3 regions of the Arthrobacter sp. P1_B9 genome follow, and region 1 is predicted to be linked to each of the others. Evidence: riboswitches for the same ligand, from Rfam matches in the RefSeq annotation. Region 1 holds a riboswitch; each other region holds the start of a gene.
What was found. A riboswitch is a leader RNA that binds a small molecule or an ion and turns the genes downstream of it on or off. The one in region 1 is predicted to bind cyclic di-AMP.

Region 1 (6,240 bases):
AGCTGGACCAGGCCTCGCACCGTTCGAGCGAGTTCGGCCGGCCCTCCTCCGACGATTCGGGCAGGCGCCCCGACCCCCTCGAAGCCCGGGGACAGGGCGTCGGGACGCTTAACGCACGGATAGTGGACGGCGAAGTCAGCAGGGCCGGGTTCCTGGCCGGGGACGGCGCGGTCAAGAGCCTCTCCCCCGCCGACAACAAGGTTCTCCTGGCCCTCACCCCGAGCGGCGTGTCCGTGGACCGCAGCCTTTCGGCCGGCGCCTACCGGCTCACGGCGGCGCGAACACCGTACGGTGACGTGATTGTGACCGGACTCCCGCTGGCAGAAAAACAAAGCACCCTGGCCTCCCTGGTCTGGACCATGGTGGTGGTGTCCGCAGGCGGGCTCGTGCTGATCGGGCTCGCCGGCACGGCCCTGATCCGGCGGACCATGAAGCCGCTGGAACAGCTCTCCGAGGTTGCCACTAAGGTCTCCCGTCTCCCGCTGGACGCCGGCGAGGTGGCGCTCGGGGTCCGCGTCCCGACGTCGGCGGCCCATCCCGGAACGGAAGTGGGCAGCGTGGGCTACGCGCTGAACAAGATGCTGGACAACGTCTCCAACGCTCTCGAGGCGCGGCAGGAGAGCGAGATGAAGGTCCGGCAGTTCGTCGCCGACGCCTCGCACGAACTCCGCACCCCGCTGACGGCCATCCGCGGCTACACGGAGCTGATGCGGATGACCGAGCATTTCACCCCCGACGGCGAGAGGTCCCTCGCCCGTGTGCAAAGCCAGTCCGAGCGGATGACCACGCTCGTGGAGGACCTGCTGCTGCTGGCGCGCCTGGACGAGGGACAGCCGCTCAAAATCTCCGACGTCGACCTCACCCAACTGGCCATCGAGACGGTCAGCGATGAGAAAGTCATGGCCCCGGACCGCATCTGGCAGCTGGAACTTCCGGACGAGCCCGTGGTGGTGCGCGGTGATGCGACCCAGCTTCACCAGGTCCTCGCCAACCTGCTGTCCAATGCGCGCAAGCACACGGAACCCGGGACCAAGGTGGTCACGGGCGTCATGCGCTCGGCTGACGGCAGTGCCGTGGTCACCGTGACAGACAATGGCAGCGGCATCGCCCCGGAATTTATCGGCCGGGTCTTCGCCCGCTTCACCCGGGCCGACGCCTCGCGCACCAATCCGGCGTCGAACCCCGCAGCCGTCCCCGCCGATTCTGCCGTCGCGACGGCCAGGGTCGGGTCCGGGGCCGCCGCACGCTCGTCCTCCGGCGCCGTTTCCGGCAGCCGCGGAGGTCACGGCACGGCGACCGCCGCGCCGACGTCCGAGGGCACCAGCGGGTTGGGCCTGTCCATTGTCCAGTCGATCGTGGAGGCCCACGGAGGAACAGTCGAGGTCACGTCCCGGCCGGGCCGCACGGAGTTCGCCGTGCGGCTGCCCGCCTCGCCGCCGCCGGCGTAACCGGAACGGCCGCCGCCGGCGCAAACGACCCGGACGGTCGACCGGTGAGCCCGGCGCAACCCGACACCCCGGCACTGTGACTCCTGTTACCAAAATGTGACTTAAGCGGCCGGGTCCTGTAGCGTCGTTAGCGTGCGCCGCCATCGGTGCCGCATATCCGGACGGACGCCAAACTCTGCCGCTTCCCGGATTCCGCTGGACCAGGCAGAGGCGGGGGACCCAGAGTTCCCGGGCAATCTGCTTTCATGCGCCCTCGGGGTGAAGCCGACACGTGATGTTCCGTGCGGCCGGATGACCTCATCCGAACCCGACAGCTAACTCCGCCGGCGTTGAGAGGCCACCATGACTGAATTCCAGGTACAAACACGCCCTGACGGCGGTTCGCATTCCCGCTCAGTTGGCGCCGCCAAGTCGCGCCACCGCGCCGAACCGGTCAAGCAGGCATCCGCCCTGTCGCGGTTCGCCGCCGGGCTCGGTGTAACCGGCCGCCGTGCCGCCGTCGTCACCGCCGCGTGCGCGCTGCTGCTGGGTGGCGGCGCCGCCAGCCAGGCGGCAGAGCCGGGCGCCCACACGGCGAATGTTGCGAGCCAGACGGCCACGATCGCCGACCCGCTGGCCAAGCTCAACTTCGAGCGGGTCCAGGTGGCTGGGCCGACCGCTGCCACGGAAAAGAACGTGGCTCCCCAGATCTCGGAGGTTAAGGCAGCCGAAGCGCTGATCCACGCGCCCGCTGCTGCCGCACCGGCAGCCGCGGCAGCACCTGCTCCGGCACCCGCGGCAGCCCCCGCACCTGCTCCGGCTCCCGCGGCAGCCCCCGCTCCGGCACCGGCAGCCGCTCCGGCACCGGCACCGGCAGCCGCGCCGGTCGCAGTCGACGACCCCGCCGGCGCGCAGGCCTACGCCGCGTCCCAGCTGGGAAGCTATGGCTGGGCACCCGGCCAGATGCAGTGCCTGCACAAGCTGTGGACCAAGGAATCCGACTGGAAGACCACCGCCACGAACGCCAGCAGCGGCGCCTACGGCGTGGTCCAGTCCCTGCCCGCCTCGAAGATGGCGAGCGCCGGCGCCGATTACATGACCAACTACCGGACCCAGATCAACTGGGGCCTGAACTACGTCAAGTCGCGCTACGGTTCCCCCTGCGGTGCCCTGAACTTCCACTACGCACACAACTGGTACTAAACCGGCACTAGCCGCCCCCGCCCTGGAGGCCCCGGATCCGCATGGATCCGGGGCCTCTTTGCGTCTCCACGGCCGGACCGGCCCCGGCGGCCCGGACTTCCACAGCCCCCGCACAGCTTGACCCTAAAGCCCTCATATGGGCCGCCGGGAAAGTTGAGCCATGACATTCACAGACCAGGCCACAGGAACCCTGCCCCGCTCCACGGCGACGCCGGCCGGCCCGGCGGCCCCCGGGGCACCCTCGGGGCTTGCGCTGGCCGACGCACCCGTCCCGGGCCCGATCGCTGGGGCCCTGACCGGCCCCGGCGGCCGGCGCACGGCCATTGATACGCGCGCCAGCACGCCCCTGCTGGACGTCACCATCCCGGTCTTTAACGAGGAACGGGACCTCGAGGCCTGCCTGCGCCGGCTCCACGCGTACCTGCTCGGCGCCTTCCCGCATTCCTTCCGGATCACCGTGGCGGACAACGCCAGCACCGACGGAACGCTCAAGGCCGCGGAACGGGTAGCCCGCGAGCTGCGCGAAGTGACGGTGGTCCATATGGCAGAAAAGGGCCGCGGAAACGCACTCCGCAAGGTGTGGCTGGCCTCGCCGTCGCCGGTCCTGGCGTACATGGATGTGGATCTTTCCACTGATCTGGCGGCCCTCGGCCCGCTCCTTGCCCCGCTCATTTCCGGGCACTCCGACCTGGCGATCGGGACACGGCTGACCCGCAACTCCCGCGTGGTCCGCGGACCCAAACGGGAATTCATCTCGCGCAGCTACAACTTCCTGCTCCAGGCCCTCATGGGCGCCCACTTCAGTGACGCGCAGTGCGGCTTCAAGGCGATCCGGGCGGACGTGGCCCGGCAACTGCTTCCCCACACGCTGGACAACGCCTGGTTCTTCGACACCGAGCTGCTGGTCCTGGCAGAAAAGTGCGGCCTGCGCGTCCACGAAGTCCCGGTGGACTGGACCGACGACCCGGATTCCAGCGTGGACATCGTCCAGACGGCCCTCGCGGACTTGCGCGGCATGGCACGGTTGAGCCGGGACCTGGTCTCGGGCAGGATCCCGGTTCCCGACCTGCGCGCGGCCCTGGCCCGCGGACCGCTGCCGGCCGCCTCGCGGGCACAGGAACAAAGCCCCGGCGGAAGCCTCTTCGGACAGCTCGTCCGCTTCGGCAGCATCGGGGTGGCCTCCACCCTGGCCTACCTGGCGATTTTCCTGCTCTGCCGCGGGTTCATGGACCCGCAGCTGGCAAACTTCCTCGCGTTGCTCACCACCGCCGTGGCCAACACTGCGGCCAACCGGCGCTTCACGTTCGGCATCCAGGGCGGCAGCCAGGCGGCTCGCCACCATTTTGAGGGGCTGCTGGTCTTCGGCATCGGGCTGGCCCTGACCTCGGGCGCACTCGCCCTCGTTCACGCCGCGTCGGGAGCGGCCCCGGACCGCTGGCTTGAACTGCTCACGGTCACCGCCGCCAACCTGGCCGCCACGGCCGTGAAGTTCCTGCTCTTCCGGTTGGTGGTTTTCCGCCACAGGCCCGCCGCTGCCGTTCCGGCGCCCGGCGCCCCCGATCCTTCCCTCTCCCGCACAGAAAAGGCCAAGTAAATGACGGCAACCATTAGCCCCACCGCCGGAGCCCAGGGCGGTTCCCCGGCCGGCAGGCCGCCGGCCGCCGAGGAACAGCCACACCCGGTTCCCGGAGACGGCGGGACGGCGCCCCATCTGCCCGCGTCCCCGGCGCCGGCCACCCAAGGCCGCCGGGACCGGCTGCTGTTCGGACCGCAGCCCCGCTGGGTGCGGCCCTCGGCAGCGCTGCTCCTGGTGGTCTCCGCGGCGTTGTACCTGTGGAATCTGGAGGCCACCGGCTACGCCAACTCCTTCTATGCCGCGGCGATCCAGGCCGGGACCAAGGACTGGACCGCGCTGCTCTTCGGCTCCCTCGACGCCGGCAATGCCATCACGGTGGACAAGCCCCCGGCCGCACTCTGGATTCCCGCCCTCGCGGGACGGATCTTTGGTTTCTCGGCCCTGAGCATGCTCATTCCCCAGGCGCTCATGGGAGTGGCCGCCGTCGGGCTTCTCTACCTGACCATCAAGCGGGTGTCCGGGCCGGCCGCGGGCCTGCTCGCCGGCGGCGCCCTGGCGCTGACCCCGGTGGCCGCCCTGATGTTCCGGTTCAACAACCCGGACGCGATGCTCACCCTGTGCCTGGTGCTGGCGGCCTACCTCACCACCCGCGCCATCGAGAAGGCCGGCTGGAAGTGGCTCGCCGCGGCCGGCGCGGTCATCGGCCTGGCGTTCCTGAGCAAGATGCTGCAGGGCTTCCTGATCGTTCCCGGGCTGGCCCTGGCCTACCTGTGGGCGGCGCCCACCACCCTCGGCCGCCGGCTCCTGCACCTGCTGGCCGCCGCCGCCGGGATCGCCGTCGTGGCCGGCAGCTACGTTGTGCTGTTCCAGCTGACGCCGGCCTCGGTCCGGCCGTACATGGCGGGGTCTGAGACCAACAGCTTCCTGGAACTGACGTTCGGCTACAACGGCCTGGGCCGGATCACCGGGTCAGGCGGGGGCATGCCCGGGGGAGGAAACCTGGGAGGCAACGCCGGCGGCCCGGGAGGCAACGGAAACGTCGGCTTCGGCGGCGCGGCCGGGATCACCCGGATGTTCGGGACCAGCTTCGGCGGCGAGGTGTCCTGGCTGCTGCCGGCGGCCCTGATCCTGCTGGCCGCCGGGCTGTGGTTCACCCGGCGCGAGGCCAGGACCTCAAAAACCCGTGCGGCGCTCCTGCTGTGGGGCGGCTGGCTGGTCATCACTGCGGGAATCTTCAGCTTCATGAGCGGCACCGTGCATCCGTACTACGCCGTGGCGCTGGCCCCCGCCATCGCGGCGCTGGCCGGCATCGGTTCCCTGGAACTGTGGCGGGGCCGGGCCTACTGGCCCGCCCGGGTTGTCCTGGCCGTGACGGTGCTGGCCACCTCGGTCTGGTCCGCCGTGCTCCTGGGCCGCGACCCGTCCTGGCTTCCCGGGCTCCGGGTGATCATCGTGGTCCTGGGCGTGCTCGCCGCCGCGGCCCTGCTCCTGCGGGCGGACGGCATGGCGGCTCTCCCGGCGCGGTTCCGCAAGGCCGCCACGGCCGGCGTCGTGATCCTCTGCCTGCTTGCCGGCGGGCTCGGAAGCACCGCGTGGACACTGGCGACCGTCGCCCAGCCGCATTCCGGTTCGATCCCCACGTCGGGCCCCACCGCGTCCGCGATGGGCGGCGGCTTCGGGGCGGCAGGCAGGACCGGCAGTGACGGCATGGGCGGCGGCCCCGGCGGGGAAACGTCCTCGGCGGAGTTGACCGCGCTGCTGAAGTCCTCCGGCGCCAAGTGGTCCGCGATTGTCTCCGGCGCCACCCAGGCCGCGAGCCTGGAACTCGCCACCGGCACCAGCGTGATCGCGCTCGGCGGCTGGAACGGCGGCGACCCCTACCCGACGCTCGCACAGTTCCAGGCGATGGTGGACCGCGGCGAGATCGGCTACTTCATTTCCGGCGGCATGGGCGGCATGGGCGGAGGCCGCGGAGGCAACTCCGAGGTCGCCACCTGGGTCGCGGCCAACTACCAGGCCCAGACCGTGGGCAAC
Region 2 (6,240 bases), on a different contig from region 1:
CAATTCGACCCTCCCACTGAGGTGGCCGGCGGAACGGCGTCCGGTGTCGGCGTGATGAGCCCGCGGGTTCCGTGGTTGGACGGGGCGATGCCCACAAGGTGGTTCACCTTGTCCGCGCCTCCAAGGAAACCGAGGTAGTAGCGCGGCATCATGCCGCCCTGGCTGTGGCCCACGAGATCAACTTTCCTGGCACCCGTCGAGGCCAGTACCTTGTCGACAAACGGGGCGAGCTGACGGGCTGAGTCTGCCACCGGGCCCGTGGCGTCGACGCCGTTGGTCGCACCGTAGTTCAGCGCGAAGACGCAGTAGCCCTGGCTCTTTAGCGCCGGCGACATCGTCGCCCAGTTCTTCGCCATGTTTTCGAAGGTTCCCGGCACCAGGACCACCGGGTAGGGGTGGGCTGCCGAGGGCTTGCAGGACCAGTCATTCGCGCCGGGCGGCGAAACGTCAACGGTGTCGGCCTGGGCCGCCGGCACACCCATCAGGGATGCGCCGAGCAGCGCCAAGGTCGCAGCGGCCAGGGTTGCGAGTGCTGCGGGCGTTTTCGGGTGTGGCACGGATTACCTCTTCGGTTGGACGCGTCATCTGTGACGGTCTGTGGAAATGGAAGTGAGGTAGGGGATCAGCCCCCGCTGTGATCCGACTCACGTCTCTCAATTCACGCTAGGGAAGGTGCTCCGCGGATCGCTCCAACATGCACGTTTGTGCATGCATTTTTCGACGCCGCTGGTGCCAGGTGGGGTTGCGTGGAGAGACTGCTGCACAGTTGTGCAGGTAGGGGCATGCCGCCCGCCGTCGCCCCCGGTCACCTCACTCTCCGGTCACCTCACTTCTCCGGTCACCTCACTCTCCGGGCGGAAAATCATAGGAGGCCTGGATCGTCGCCGGCGCTGTGCCGTAGGACAGGACGATCTCGTCGTGCGCCTTGAACGGGAGGTCCCGGATCCCGGCGTCGAACTTCCGGCCGTTCACGTAAACGGTCCAGCCATCCAGCGAACCCCCACCGGTGCCGGGGGCGCCGTTGCCACCGAGGACGCCCCACTCCGTCAGGAGCTGCCCGAGGGTGAAGACCTGGCCGGCGGTGGGGGACTCGATGTGGACCACGCCCGTGGTGTCGTGGGTGTGCAGGGCTGAGATGCCGTTGGCCCTGTGGTCAGCTCCGGTGGTGATGCCGATATTGGCCGGCACCGCGATGGGCTTGCCGTCCTTCAGCACGTCCAGATGTGCGTGATAGTGGTCCACGTTGCCCTCCGCCGTCAGCACAGTGAGGCCGGCCTGGGCAATCCGGCCGGGCGCCCCCGTGATGTCTAATGCGAAATCAGGGGCCGGCGCCGCGGATGCCGCAGGTGACTCAGGCGACGGTGCGGTAGATGGCGCAGGGGCAGCGCATCCTGCCACCCCCAGCGTCATGCCGGAAAGTGCGATGGCGAGTGTCAGCTTGGTGTGCATGGTTGCGTAAACCGCTTTCGATCGGAGGCTTGCCAGTTCAGTCTAGGCAGATGGTCCGGGTCCACCGCCCAGGACAGCTTGGCACCGCGTTTCCGCCGCGAGCCGCGAGGGGAAAGAATGGACAGGTGAGTGATGCCGGCGAATTCATCGACCTCTCGCTGCAGCGCGAAGCTTCCTGGCGCCGCGCTGAACAGCTTCAGGCGCGGCTGGAAACGGAGCCGGCGGGCAGCGGCCTCCGGTTCTACGGCACGTCCGTGGGCGCCGTGCGCGGCACGGTCCGGGATGCCGGCCGCCGCTATCCCGGGCTGTCCCGCGATGAGGTCACTGCGCTGAGTTCCGAACTGTGGGGCTCCGGGCTCGGAGGCTCCGGCCGGGGGGCCGCGCCGGTTTTCGAGCGCCGGCTGGCCGCCGTGGTCCTGCTGCAGGCCAACGTGAAGCTCCTGACCAACTCCGACCTCACCCGGCTGGAGGGCTTCATCCGGCAGGCGCGGGTGCGGGACCTTGTGGATCCGCTCGCCGTCGACGTCGTCGGGCCCCTGGTGGACGGACTCGATGTTCTGGCCAGGGTGCGGGCCGACAGCGTGCTGGACCGGTGGGTGCGCGAGCCCGACGCCTGGCTGCGCCGGGCCGCGCTTCTCTCGCCGTTGCTGGCGCTGCGCGCGGGCGCGGGGGACTGGGACAGGTTCCTCCGGCACGCCAACGCGGTGCTCGGCGAGCCGGGCGGGACGTTCGACGCCGACGGCACAGCTGTCCGGGATGCCGTCTCCCGGGTCCTGGCAGAGATGGCAAAGTGGAGGCCGGAGCTGCAATTCACGTCCATTGGAGAATGACCCTCCGAAATTTCGCCGCCGGCTCGGCTTTGGCCCAGGCATTTAGACATCCGGACTGTCAGGCCTTCGGACCCCCCGGATCGCCCTGCCCAACGGCGCTGCCGGAATTTCCGGACTTGCCGCCGGCATTTGCCGGGACCGCGAAAGTCCTCGCCGCCCGTGACCCGGCGACGGCGCCCGCGGCTATGGTGACCAGCGCTCCCACCAGCAGGGCCGCGGCCTCGCCTGGGAGCAGGACCTGAAGCTGCGTGCCGATGCTCGCCGCAGCCACCGGTACGCCAAGCTGGGCCGCCGACAACACCCCCAGCGACAGCGGGAGTCCCAGGAAAGCCAGGTCGGCGTGGGCCAGCAGGGCCCCGGCCCCCAGCAACAGGCCGAGGGCCATCATGTCCGGGTGCCCGGCCAGGTCCCTTAGCGTCAGCGATGCACCCAGCCACACGAAGAAGAGCGGACCCAGGAAGCCGTCGCTGAGCGCGAACAGTTGCCGGGCCAGCCGCCGCGGTTCGCCGACCGCAGCCATCACCAGGCCGAAAGAAAAGCCTGCCATCATCACAGACACATTGCTCCACGTCGCGACACCGGCCAGGGTGAAGAGCACGGCCAGCTGGATCCGTAGCTCCAGGGCAAACTTGCGGCTTTCCGAGAGCCGGTGCACGCGCCGACGGATTCCCTGGCGCTCCAGCCAGCGCAAGCCGACAAAGAGCACTACCGCGCACCCGGTCACCGCGAGGACACCCAGCGCCGCCTGGACTGCGTGGGGCGGATCCACCAGGAGCGGCAACGCCACAATGCAGGCTGTGTCGGCTATTGCCACCTGCGCTGTCATAGCGACGACATCTGGCCCGCCGAGGCGCAGGGAATCGACGATTGGAAGCACCAGGGCGGCCGACGAGGAGGCCAGCAGCACGACGTAGAGGGGAGCATGTCCAGTCCCGAACAGCAGTCCGATGCCGGTTCCGATCACCACCGCTGCCGCTGCGGCCACCATCGCCCGGCGGGAGCCTTTGCCGAGGGCGCCACGGATGTGCGGATCCCGCACGGGAACGTGGGTGCCTGCCACGAACATCATCAGCGCAAACCCGATATTGGCCAGCAGGGTGAACGTCGGGTCCGCGGGGTCCACCAGGGCCAGGCCTGAGCGCCCGATCGCGATGCCGGCCAGCAGCTCACCCAGCATGACAGGCAAGTGCCAGCGCGCCGGCAGGGCCAGCAGGGGGCCAGCCAAGGCGATGACGGCGATCAGCGCCAGCGACAGGAAGGTCACGGTTCGCGGCGGCCGGCCGGCGCCGGGCCTGACCGCCGTTCCACCACCGCATAGGCCTTGCCGTCCAGGAAAGCCCAGTCGTTGACAACCATGTACCCGAGCGCGTCCACCCGGTCATTGAGGATGTGCTCGTCGAAACCCCCGTCGCGCGGTTCCGCGTCCCATGTGCTCACGTGGACGTCCCCGCCGTCGAGGATCAGCAGCTCGGTGTTGACGTCGAAATCCTCTTGGGGCTGAGTGCTCAACTGGCAGATGGCGACACAATGGCTGTTCATTTTCGGGCCTCCGCTTCCGGTGGTGCTGATGGCATCATCCTATGTTCGGAAACGGCGCCGCCCTATGGGCAAATTGCGGCCCGGCATCACGGCTCCGTTACCTGAATGTGACTTTCGGGTGCGGTTCGCGCTACGGTTGATGAGTGCCTGTTGTCTCCGATACGGGCGCTCCCCAGCCGATTGCCTAACTCTGCCGCGGCCCGGGGGTAACTCGCATCAACGTCCGGCAGAGACGGGGAAACCACTTTTGATCTGCTGATATGCAGGTCTTGGGGTGAAGCCGCACAGTGCCCGCAACGACGGGCCCGGGAGTGCGGCCGGGTGCCTCCCATCCGAATCCGACAGCTCACCTCGCAGGCATTGGGAGAGGCTACATTTTTCATGACTTCAGTCAATACTTTTGCGCGCCATGCCGCCGTCCTCGCCGCCGCATCCGGCCTGGTCCTGACCAGCGGAATGGCCGCCAACGCCGCCACCGCCCCCGTGCAGCGTGACTCTGCTCCGGCGTCGAACGTCGACGTCACCGGACAGGTCAGTGCCCCCGTCAGCGCCGATTCAAGCGTCAAGATCAGCTTCGAGCGCCCCGCAGTGGATTCTGTTGCCGCGCCGGTCATCGAACAGCCCGTCGCACCGGCTCCGGCTCCCGCTGCAGCCCCGGCGGCAGCGCCCAAGGCTCCGGCCAAGCCGGTCATCCAGGTGCAGGCCGCTCCGGCAGCAGCTCCGGCAGCAGCGCCGGCCGCGGCGCCCGCGGGCGGACGCAACGCCATCATGCTCTCGGCCGCCTACAGCCAGGTGGGCATCACCCAGGACTGCACCGCCATGGTGGAAAAGGCCCTTGGCGCCGCGGGTAAGCCCGTTGGCGACATCGGTCCCCGCGCGTTCCTTGGCCTTGGAACCGTTGTGGCGACGCCGCAGCCCGGTGACATGGTGGTCCAGTCCGGCCACGTCGGCATCTACGCCGGCAACGGCCAGGTGGTCAGTGGCGGCATGAACGGCAAGAACCAGACCATGGTCCACCCGCTGTCCTGGCTCACCGCGACCGGCGGCGTGACGTTCGTCCGCGCCTAAGCCGCACGGCCCCGACCCGGGGCCAGACAGTCCGGAAAGACCGGCGCTCGAGTTCCCTTGGGGGCAACTCGACCGCCGGTCTTTCCTGTCTCCGCATTCGGGAGTCCGGGATCCCGATGGCATATCTTTCCCCGGCGGATGGACCTCAGGGATTCCCGCTGCCCATGAGCGGAAGCGTCAACTTCATGACGGTTCCCTCGTCGCCCGTCGCGGCCACCTCGACGGTGCCCCCGGCCGCGACAGCAATCTCCCGGACCAGGGCCAGGCCGATGCCAAAGCTCCGCTGTCCCTGTGAGGTGCCGGTGCCGGCCGTCCGCACGAACCGGTCAAAGATCCGGGCCTGATCGACGCCGGTGATTCCGGTCCCGGAGTCCGCCACCGTGATCACGGCGCGCTTCTGCTCGATTGAGGTCGTGATGGACACGCGGCCGCCCGGAGGCGTGTGGGCCAGCGCGTTGTCCGCCAGGGCCAGCACGGCACGCCGCAGCGCATTCTTCTCGATCCGGGCCAGCGGCCGGGCATCGGCGGAGAATTCCAGACGCACCTGGCGCTGCTCTGCCACCTGCTGGAGGCTGCCGGCGACGCTGGCGGCAGCGTCGGCGAGGTCGGCAGGGGGCGCGGAACGGTCCGGGGCCTCCGCGGTTGCCGCGAGGAGCAGTTCGTTGACAATCCCTGTCAGCGTCGCGGCGTCCTCCCGGATCCGGGCCAGGTCGTGGCTTTGCCTGGAGCCGGGCACAGTGTTGCGCTGGGCCAGCTGGATCCTGGTGTCCAGGATGGTCAATGGCGTGCGCAATTCGTGGCTGGCGTCCTGGACAAAACGCCGCTCCCTTGCCAGGGCATCACTGAGGGGACGAATCGCGCTGCGCGCACTGAGCCACCCGACGATTCCGGCCAGCAGGATTCCCGCCACCCCGGCGATGATCATGGCTTCGAGGACGTCCTTGGAATCCAGGTAGGTGTAGGCCGTCCCGGCCGCCGCCGAGCCCGGCACTTCAGGATGGGCCAGTTGGTTCGTGAGGTATAGCGCCGTGGCGGCGAGCAGCCCGAGAACCATGACCGCGCACGCAGCACTGATCCGCACCGCGACCTTGAGGGAAGCCTTGCGCAGGATGGAGTGGTCCGGATTTCCGCCGGCCGGCCGGCCGTCACTCATGGGCTTCGCCGATCTGGTATCCGAGGCCGTGCACCGTGCGGATCACTGCTTTGGAGATCTTCCGGCGCAGGTGATGAACATAGGTATCGATCACGCCGGGCTGTTCCGAGGCGTGGAAGCACGCCGCGAGGAGCTCATCCCGGGTGAAGACGCGGTCCGGTTCCGCGGCCAGGGCAGCCAGCAGCTGGCCTTCCTTTGCGG
Region 3 (6,240 bases), on a different contig from region 1:
CAGGCCGCCGTTGGCGTTGAGCCACTGCACCTGGGCGTCCAGGGTCACCAGGGTGGCCAGTGCGGGGGTGTTGTAGGTCTGGTTCAGCCGGGAATTGTCGATCGCCGTCTGGAGGTCAAGGAAGTCGGGAATCCAGCGGTCGCCGGCCTTGATCCGTGCCGCCCGTTCCAGCGCGGCCGGGGAGAACAGGCCCAGCCACAGGCCGCCGTCGGACGCGAAGTTCTTCTGCGGCGCGAAGTAGTACACGTCCGACTCTGCCACGTCCACGTCCAGCCCGCCCGCGGCCGAGGTCGCGTCCACGAGCACCAGCGACCCCTCGTCGGCGCCGGCCACCCGCTGGACGGGGGCGGCTACGCCGGTTGAGGTCTCGTTCTGCGGCCACGCATAGACGTCGACGCCGGCCTCCGCCCGGGCGGTGGGGCGGGTGCCGGGTTCGGCCTTGATGATGGAGGACTCGGCAAGGAACGGCGCCTTGTTGGTGGCGGAGGCGAACTTCGAGCCGAACTCGCCGAAGGACAGGTGCTGCGCTTTGTTCTCCACGAGCCCGAAGCTGGCAATGTCCCAGAACGCGGTAGATCCGCCGACGCCCAGCACGACTTCATAGCCTTCCGGTGCCCGGAAGAATTCGCTGAGGCCGCTGCGCACCGAGCCGACCAGGTTCTTCACGGGTGCCTGGCGGTGCGAGGTCCCCAGCAGCTTCGACGATGCCGCGGCCAGGGCGTCCATCTGTTCCGGCCGGACTTTGGACGGGCCGGCGCCGAACCGTCCGTCCTTGGGCAGGAGGTTGGCGGGGATCGTGATGCTGGTGTCGCTCACAGTGGCTCCAATTTTCGGCTGGTTCGTAGCGTGGCTGGGAGGTGGCGGGCAGGGATGGCTACCACGGACCCCCCTTTTCATTCTGCCTGTTTCATTCTGCCTGTTTTATTTTGCCTGACAGCTCCCGGCGATACGGAAAAAGGCCTGTCATAGTCCGGTCATTGAGACGCCGGGGACGGCCGGCTGGGGCTGGGATAATAGCTCCAGGTCGATCGAAAGATTATCCGGAGTAATTCAAAATAGGCTAGGCTGGCATGCGAACGTACGGCGGTTCCCGCCTGGGCGCATCCTGCATGCAGCCCGCACGCGGTACGGTGGGAATGACGCTAGGACTGCGCTCGAGGAGCTGAGCTGAATGACGGATCTGATCGATACCACGGAGATGTATCTTCGGACCATTCTGGAACTTGAAGAAGAAAACATCGTTGCCCTCCGCGCCCGCATCGCCGAACGGCTCCGCCACTCCGGCCCCACTGTGTCCCAGACGATCGGCCGGATGGAGCGCGACGGGCTGGTGGTTGTTTCCGGCGACCGGCACCTTGAATTGACGGAAACCGGACGGAAACGTGCAATCGGTGTCATGCGCAAGCACCGTCTGGCCGAACGCCTCCTCGCGGACGTGATCGGGCTCGACTGGGCCTACGTCCACGAGGAAGCGTGCCGCTGGGAACATGTCATGAGCGAACGCGTCGAGCGAAGAATCTTCGAGATGCTCAACCACCCGACAGTCTCGCCCTACGGAAACCCTATTCCGGGGCTTGCGGATCTTGGCGGCGTTCCCAATGGCGCCCCCGTGGACAGGCCTGTGAACCTGCTGGAGGCCATGGCCGGCTACGGGGTAACTTCCCGGGTTACGGTCAACCGACTCGCGGAGCCGATCCAGGTGGAGCCGGAGCTTCTGGCCCAGCTCGACGAGGGCGGAATCAGGCCTGGCGCGCTTGTCTCGCTGGAGCGGGTGGGGGAGTACATCTCGGTCCGCGTCCCCGATATCGAAGGTGCCCTGGAACTGCCGCCCGAGGTTGCCGCGCACGTCTTTGTAACAGTCGCCTGACCAGCCACTACGCGCCGGTCATGGGACGACCCATGAGTTGTCCACAATTGCGGTTACGGATTTATTACCGGGCGGCTTAATCGCCTATAGTTAGTGCCCAGTACCGATACCAAAGCGTTACCTGATCCGAAGCCGAGCCCTGCCAGCGGATCAGTCGCAGAACTACCTCCTGGCAGGGGCGGGGGAACCACTTTCGGCTGCTACTTCGGCAGCCTTGGGGTGAAGTCCGTCAGCGGCAAGCAGCTTCCACCGAAGGATCCCCTGGGATGCATCTGTGCGTGGCTGCTTGCAACGGCGGACCGGGTCTTTGATCTCTCTGACCCGAATCCGACAGCTAACTTCGCAGGCCATCCAGAGAGGAACCGTTCTTGACCACCCAGACCTCCAGGGGCCGTCGCCGCGCGACCGGTCCCGCACCGGAGCCGCGTCCCGTCGTCGCACACACGGCCGAACGCCCGCGGGACGTGCACCGGGATGAACGCCGTCGCCGTCGCAGTCCGTTCCGCCAGGTCACGGACTTTGCCGCGGCCAGCGGGGTCGGGCAGAAGGCCGGGATCGCCCTGGCCGCAACTGGTCTGGTTCTGACCGTGACGGTCCCCGTCACGAGCCCGGTGATGGCTTCGAATCCGGGCGGGTCCGGCGCGCTCTCCGCTGCCGTGCAGCCGGATGTCACCGCTGCCGCCGCCGCCAAAGTCGACTTCAACCGCACGGCCGTCACCACGAAGGGCGATCCGGACGGGAAACTCAAGCAGCTGCTGAGCGCCCAGTCTGTGGGCACCATCACCCGCGCGGCATCGGCCGGCACCCTGGGTGCGCCGCTCGACCAGCTGGTCACGGCCTCGCCCTTCGGCTACCGTGTCAGCCCCATTACCGGGGGCGCGGGGGAGTTCCACCGCGGCCAGGATTTCGCCGCCCAGTGCGGCACGGCGGTCCACGCGGCCGCCAGCGGCACCGTGACCTTCAACGGCTGGCATCCCTTCGGCGGGGGGAACCGCGTGGTCATCGATCACGGCAACGGCCTGGAGACCACGTACAACCACCTGTCCTCGGCCTCGGTCAAGGTCGGCCAGAAGGTTTCCCGCGGTGACGTCGTCGCCATGAGCGGAACCACCGGCGCCTCCACGGGCTGCCACCTCCACTTTGAAGTGATGGTCAACGGCGATGTCGTTGACCCGCTCGGCTGGCTCTAAAAAGACGATGGGCTGCTCTCAACTTCCTGTGACACGCCGTGATCTGAATGTGACATTGGATCCGGACTGCTGTAGGGTTTGAAGCACGCCAACTTTTCCGAAGTTGGCGCTCTTGAGTGGATTGCCTAGCTCTGCCACCGCTCAAGGTCCGTTCGCATTACATCGTCTGGCAGGGGCGGGGGAACCAATTTTGGCCTTCGAAAGAAGGCCTTGGGGTTAAGTCGCAAAGCTTCCCAGGAAGCAGCGCGGCCGGGTGACTCCCATCCGAATCCGACAGCTCACCTCGTAGGCATTGGGAGAGGCTACTTTCGTGTCTTCACGCCACAATTCTGCGCGCATGCGCACCGGCGAGGCTCTGTCGAGCCCGCTGGAATCCACATCACGTGCCGCCCTTGCCGGCGCCCGGATTGGATCACGTTCCGCAGGCTCAATCTCTAGCGAGCCCGGACAGCATGCAGTTTCCGCTTTTGGCGCGTCTTCGCAGTACACCCTTCGCTAAGTAACCCATTTCGGGGCGATCCGGCGTACCCCCAAGATGCCGGAGCGTCCTCAGTCCGCGCCCGAAAGCGCGCGGTCCAAGGATCACGAAAGAGAGAACTTAATGACTACTCGTGCAAACGTTGCACGGCACCGCGCCGAGGTCACCAAGACCAACTCGCTGGCTGTTATTGCTAAGGCTGTCGGCGACAACGCCGGCGGCGTGGGCCGTCAGGCTGCGGTCATCGCCGCAGCTTCCGGTCTGGTCCTGACCAGCGGAATCGCAGCCAACGCTGCTGAAACCAATGTTCAGCGCGAATCCACCTCCGCTTCGGCCCTGGAAGTCCAGTCCGCAGCTCCGGCCACCATCTCGGCCGCTTCCACCATCGCGATCTCCTACGAGAAGCCCGCCGTGACCACCACGCCGGCTCCCGTTGTCGAGGCTCCCAAGCCCGTTGTCAAGGTCCAGGACGCCACGGCCACCCGCGCCGGCGGCACCGAGCTTGGCGTCAGCGGCGGCGTCGCTGCCCAGGCCCCCGCTGGCATCGGAAGCGGCGCAGGCGCGACCATCGCCGCCGCTGCCTACGCACAGATCGGCGTGGCGCAGGACTGCACCGCCCTCGCCACCAACGCCCTGGCCGCGGCAGGCATCCACTACCACGGCTGGCCGGCAGGTTACCTGTCCCTGGGCCGCACCGTGAGCGCCGCCGAGGCACGCCCGGGCGACCTCGCTTACTACCAGAACGGCGGCGTGGGCATGGCTCACATCGCGGTCTACGTCGGCAACGGCATGGCAGTGCACGGCGGCTGGAACGGCGGCACCACCGCGCTGTACAGCGTCAACGTCGGCTCCGGCCCGGTCTTCATCCGCGTCGGCGCCTAAGCACGAACCCCAGCATTCCGAAAGACCCCCGCCTGCAGGCGGGGGTCTTTTGCGTTGCCGTGCAGTGAACTTTCCGCGCCCGGGACCGCACCGGTGAAAAAATATTCGGTGATCCGGCACTTGAGTGTTTACTCTTGTGTTGTCGATCCATAGCCCGACCATGCAGAGGGCAGCCGGCCCTCGTGCCGCTGGCGGGTGCGGCCGTGAAGAGGTATGCGGATGCGCACTCTCGTTCTGAATGCTGGATATGAACCGCTGGCGGTCATCACCTTCCGCCGGGCGCTCGTCCTTGTCCTGACCGGAAAGGCCAGCGTGGTGGCCGAAGGGGACGACCCCGTGGTCGGCCCCCAGGACATTTTGGGCCGCCCGTCCGTGATCCTGCTGAACCGCTACATCCGGCCCAGGTACAACACGATGACTGCGGTGAGCCGCCGCGGCGTGCTGCGCCGGGATGCCCACCGCTGCGCGTACTGCGGCAAGGCTGCCCACACCATCGACCACATCCAGCCCAAATCGCGGGGCGGGGCCGACTCCTGGGAGAATCTGGTGGCGGCGTGCCTGCGGTGCAACAACGCCAAGAGCGACCATACGCCGGCGGAGATGGGCTGGAAGATCGGTTTTGTTCCGGGCCCGCCAAAGGGTGCCATCTGGCAGATCAAGGAACTCGAGAAGCCGACGCCGGCCTGGGATCCGTTCCTGCTGCCTGAATCGGCTGCCTGATCTGCCCCCTTGCTGATTGATCAGCCGGTGAAGACGCTGCCGGCGCACGTGACGGCTTGTTCGGTGGCCGCTGGCGCCGCGCTAGGCTGAAACGATGGAGTTCGATGCCATCATTCTCGCCGGGGGGCGGTCCTCACGCCTCGGCGGCGTGCCCAAATCCGGGCTGGTCTACGACGGCGCCACCCTCCTGGAGCGGTCACTGCGGGCCGCCGGCGCGGCGGGGCGCACCGTCGTCGTGGGCCCCGACCCCGGGGGCCTGCCCGGCGGCGTCCTGACCTGCCGGGAAGAGCCGCCCTTCGCGGGTCCGGCCGCAGCCATCGCGGCGGGGCTGGCCGCCCTGGCCGCCGATCACGCGAGCCGGCACGCAGTAGCCGCGCCCTATACCCTCGTCCTGGCGTGTGACATGCCCCGGTCGGAAGGCGCGGTCCATGCCCTGGCCGAGGCGCTGGCCGCGTCCGGTGCAGGCACGCCGGAAAGGGACGCGGCCGACGGCGTCATGGCCGTCTCGGCCGACGGCCGGAAACAGCCGCTCGCGGGCTTTTATGGCACGGCCGTGCTACATCGTTCTGTCGCGGACGCCGCGTCCCGGGACCGGTTGGAAAACGCGTCGGTGTTCGCCCTTCTTGCTAGGCTGGACGTGCGGGAAGTTCGCGTTCCCCCGGGTTCCACGGATGACGTCGACACCTGGGATGACGCGTCCGCACTGGGGGTATCCGGCAGGATTCCCGACGGCGGTCCGGGCTCCGGCCCGGCTCTGCACAGCTGAACTCGACCATGGAGGCAAACGGTGAAAAGCCAGGACGAAACACTGGAAGACTGGTGCCGTGCCCTGCTCCAGGCCCTGGAGCTGGACGACGTTGAGATTGACGTGAATGAGGTCCTCGCCCTGGCCGGCGTGGCCGCCCATTCCGTGGTGCGCCCGGCGGCACCGCTGACCACATTCATTGCCGGCTTTGCGGCCGGCCTGGCCTCAGGCTCCGGGCAGGCCGCGGACTCCGTGTCCATGGAGTCCGCGATGGCCGTGGCCCGCCGGCTCGCCAAGGACTACGCAGCCGCCGAAACTTCCGGGGCATGACGGCTGCGGCCCCGGACGGCAACGGCCC

Region 2: it holds a riboswitch for cyclic di-AMP, as region 1 does, so the genes downstream of both, AC1D1A_RS10290 (hypothetical protein) here and AC1D1A_RS09190 (aggregation-promoting factor C-terminal-like domain-containing protein) in region 1, are expected to answer to the same signal.
Region 3: it holds a riboswitch for cyclic di-AMP, as region 1 does, so the genes downstream of both, AC1D1A_RS18035 (NlpC/P60 family protein) here and AC1D1A_RS09190 (aggregation-promoting factor C-terminal-like domain-containing protein) in region 1, are expected to answer to the same signal.

What each region holds. Positions count from the first base shown of each region.
Region 1 covers NZ_JBFUAA010000005.1:88,864-95,103, forward strand. Annotated here, with positions in the region: gene AC1D1A_RS09185 (sensor histidine kinase) at 1-1,448, shown strand, start outside; cyclic di-AMP (ydaO/yuaA leader) riboswitch at 1,632-1,791, shown strand; gene AC1D1A_RS09190 (aggregation-promoting factor C-terminal-like domain-containing protein) at 1,791-2,630, shown strand; gene AC1D1A_RS09195 (bifunctional glycosyltransferase family 2/GtrA family protein) at 2,791-4,224, shown strand; gene AC1D1A_RS09200 (glycosyltransferase family 39 protein) at 4,225-6,240, shown strand, end outside.
Region 2 covers NZ_JBFUAA010000006.1:35,968-42,207, forward strand. Annotated here, with positions in the region: gene AC1D1A_RS10265 (esterase/lipase family protein) at 1-482, opposite strand, end outside; gene AC1D1A_RS10270 (hypothetical protein) at 844-1,449, opposite strand; gene AC1D1A_RS10275 (DNA alkylation repair protein) at 1,575-2,279, shown strand; gene AC1D1A_RS10280 (cation:proton antiporter) at 2,338-3,543, opposite strand; gene AC1D1A_RS10285 (hypothetical protein) at 3,540-3,788, opposite strand; cyclic di-AMP (ydaO/yuaA leader) riboswitch at 3,990-4,192, shown strand; gene AC1D1A_RS10290 (hypothetical protein) at 4,200-4,886, shown strand; gene AC1D1A_RS10295 (sensor histidine kinase) at 5,032-6,039, opposite strand; gene AC1D1A_RS10300 (response regulator transcription factor) at 6,032-6,240, opposite strand, start outside.
Region 3 covers NZ_JBFUAA010000015.1:135,163-141,402, reverse strand. Annotated here, with positions in the region: gene serC (phosphoserine transaminase) at 1-816, opposite strand, end outside; gene AC1D1A_RS18045 (iron-dependent transcriptional repressor DtxR) at 1,172-1,867, shown strand; cyclic di-AMP (ydaO/yuaA leader) riboswitch at 2,018-2,231, shown strand; gene AC1D1A_RS18040 (M23 family metallopeptidase) at 2,236-3,057, shown strand; cyclic di-AMP (ydaO/yuaA leader) riboswitch at 3,194-3,363, shown strand; gene AC1D1A_RS18035 (NlpC/P60 family protein) at 3,659-4,417, shown strand; gene AC1D1A_RS18030 (HNH endonuclease) at 4,637-5,137, shown strand; gene mobA (molybdenum cofactor guanylyltransferase) at 5,232-5,903, shown strand; gene AC1D1A_RS18020 (DUF6457 domain-containing protein) at 5,925-6,212, shown strand; gene AC1D1A_RS18015 (molybdopterin molybdotransferase MoeA) at 6,209-6,240, shown strand, end outside.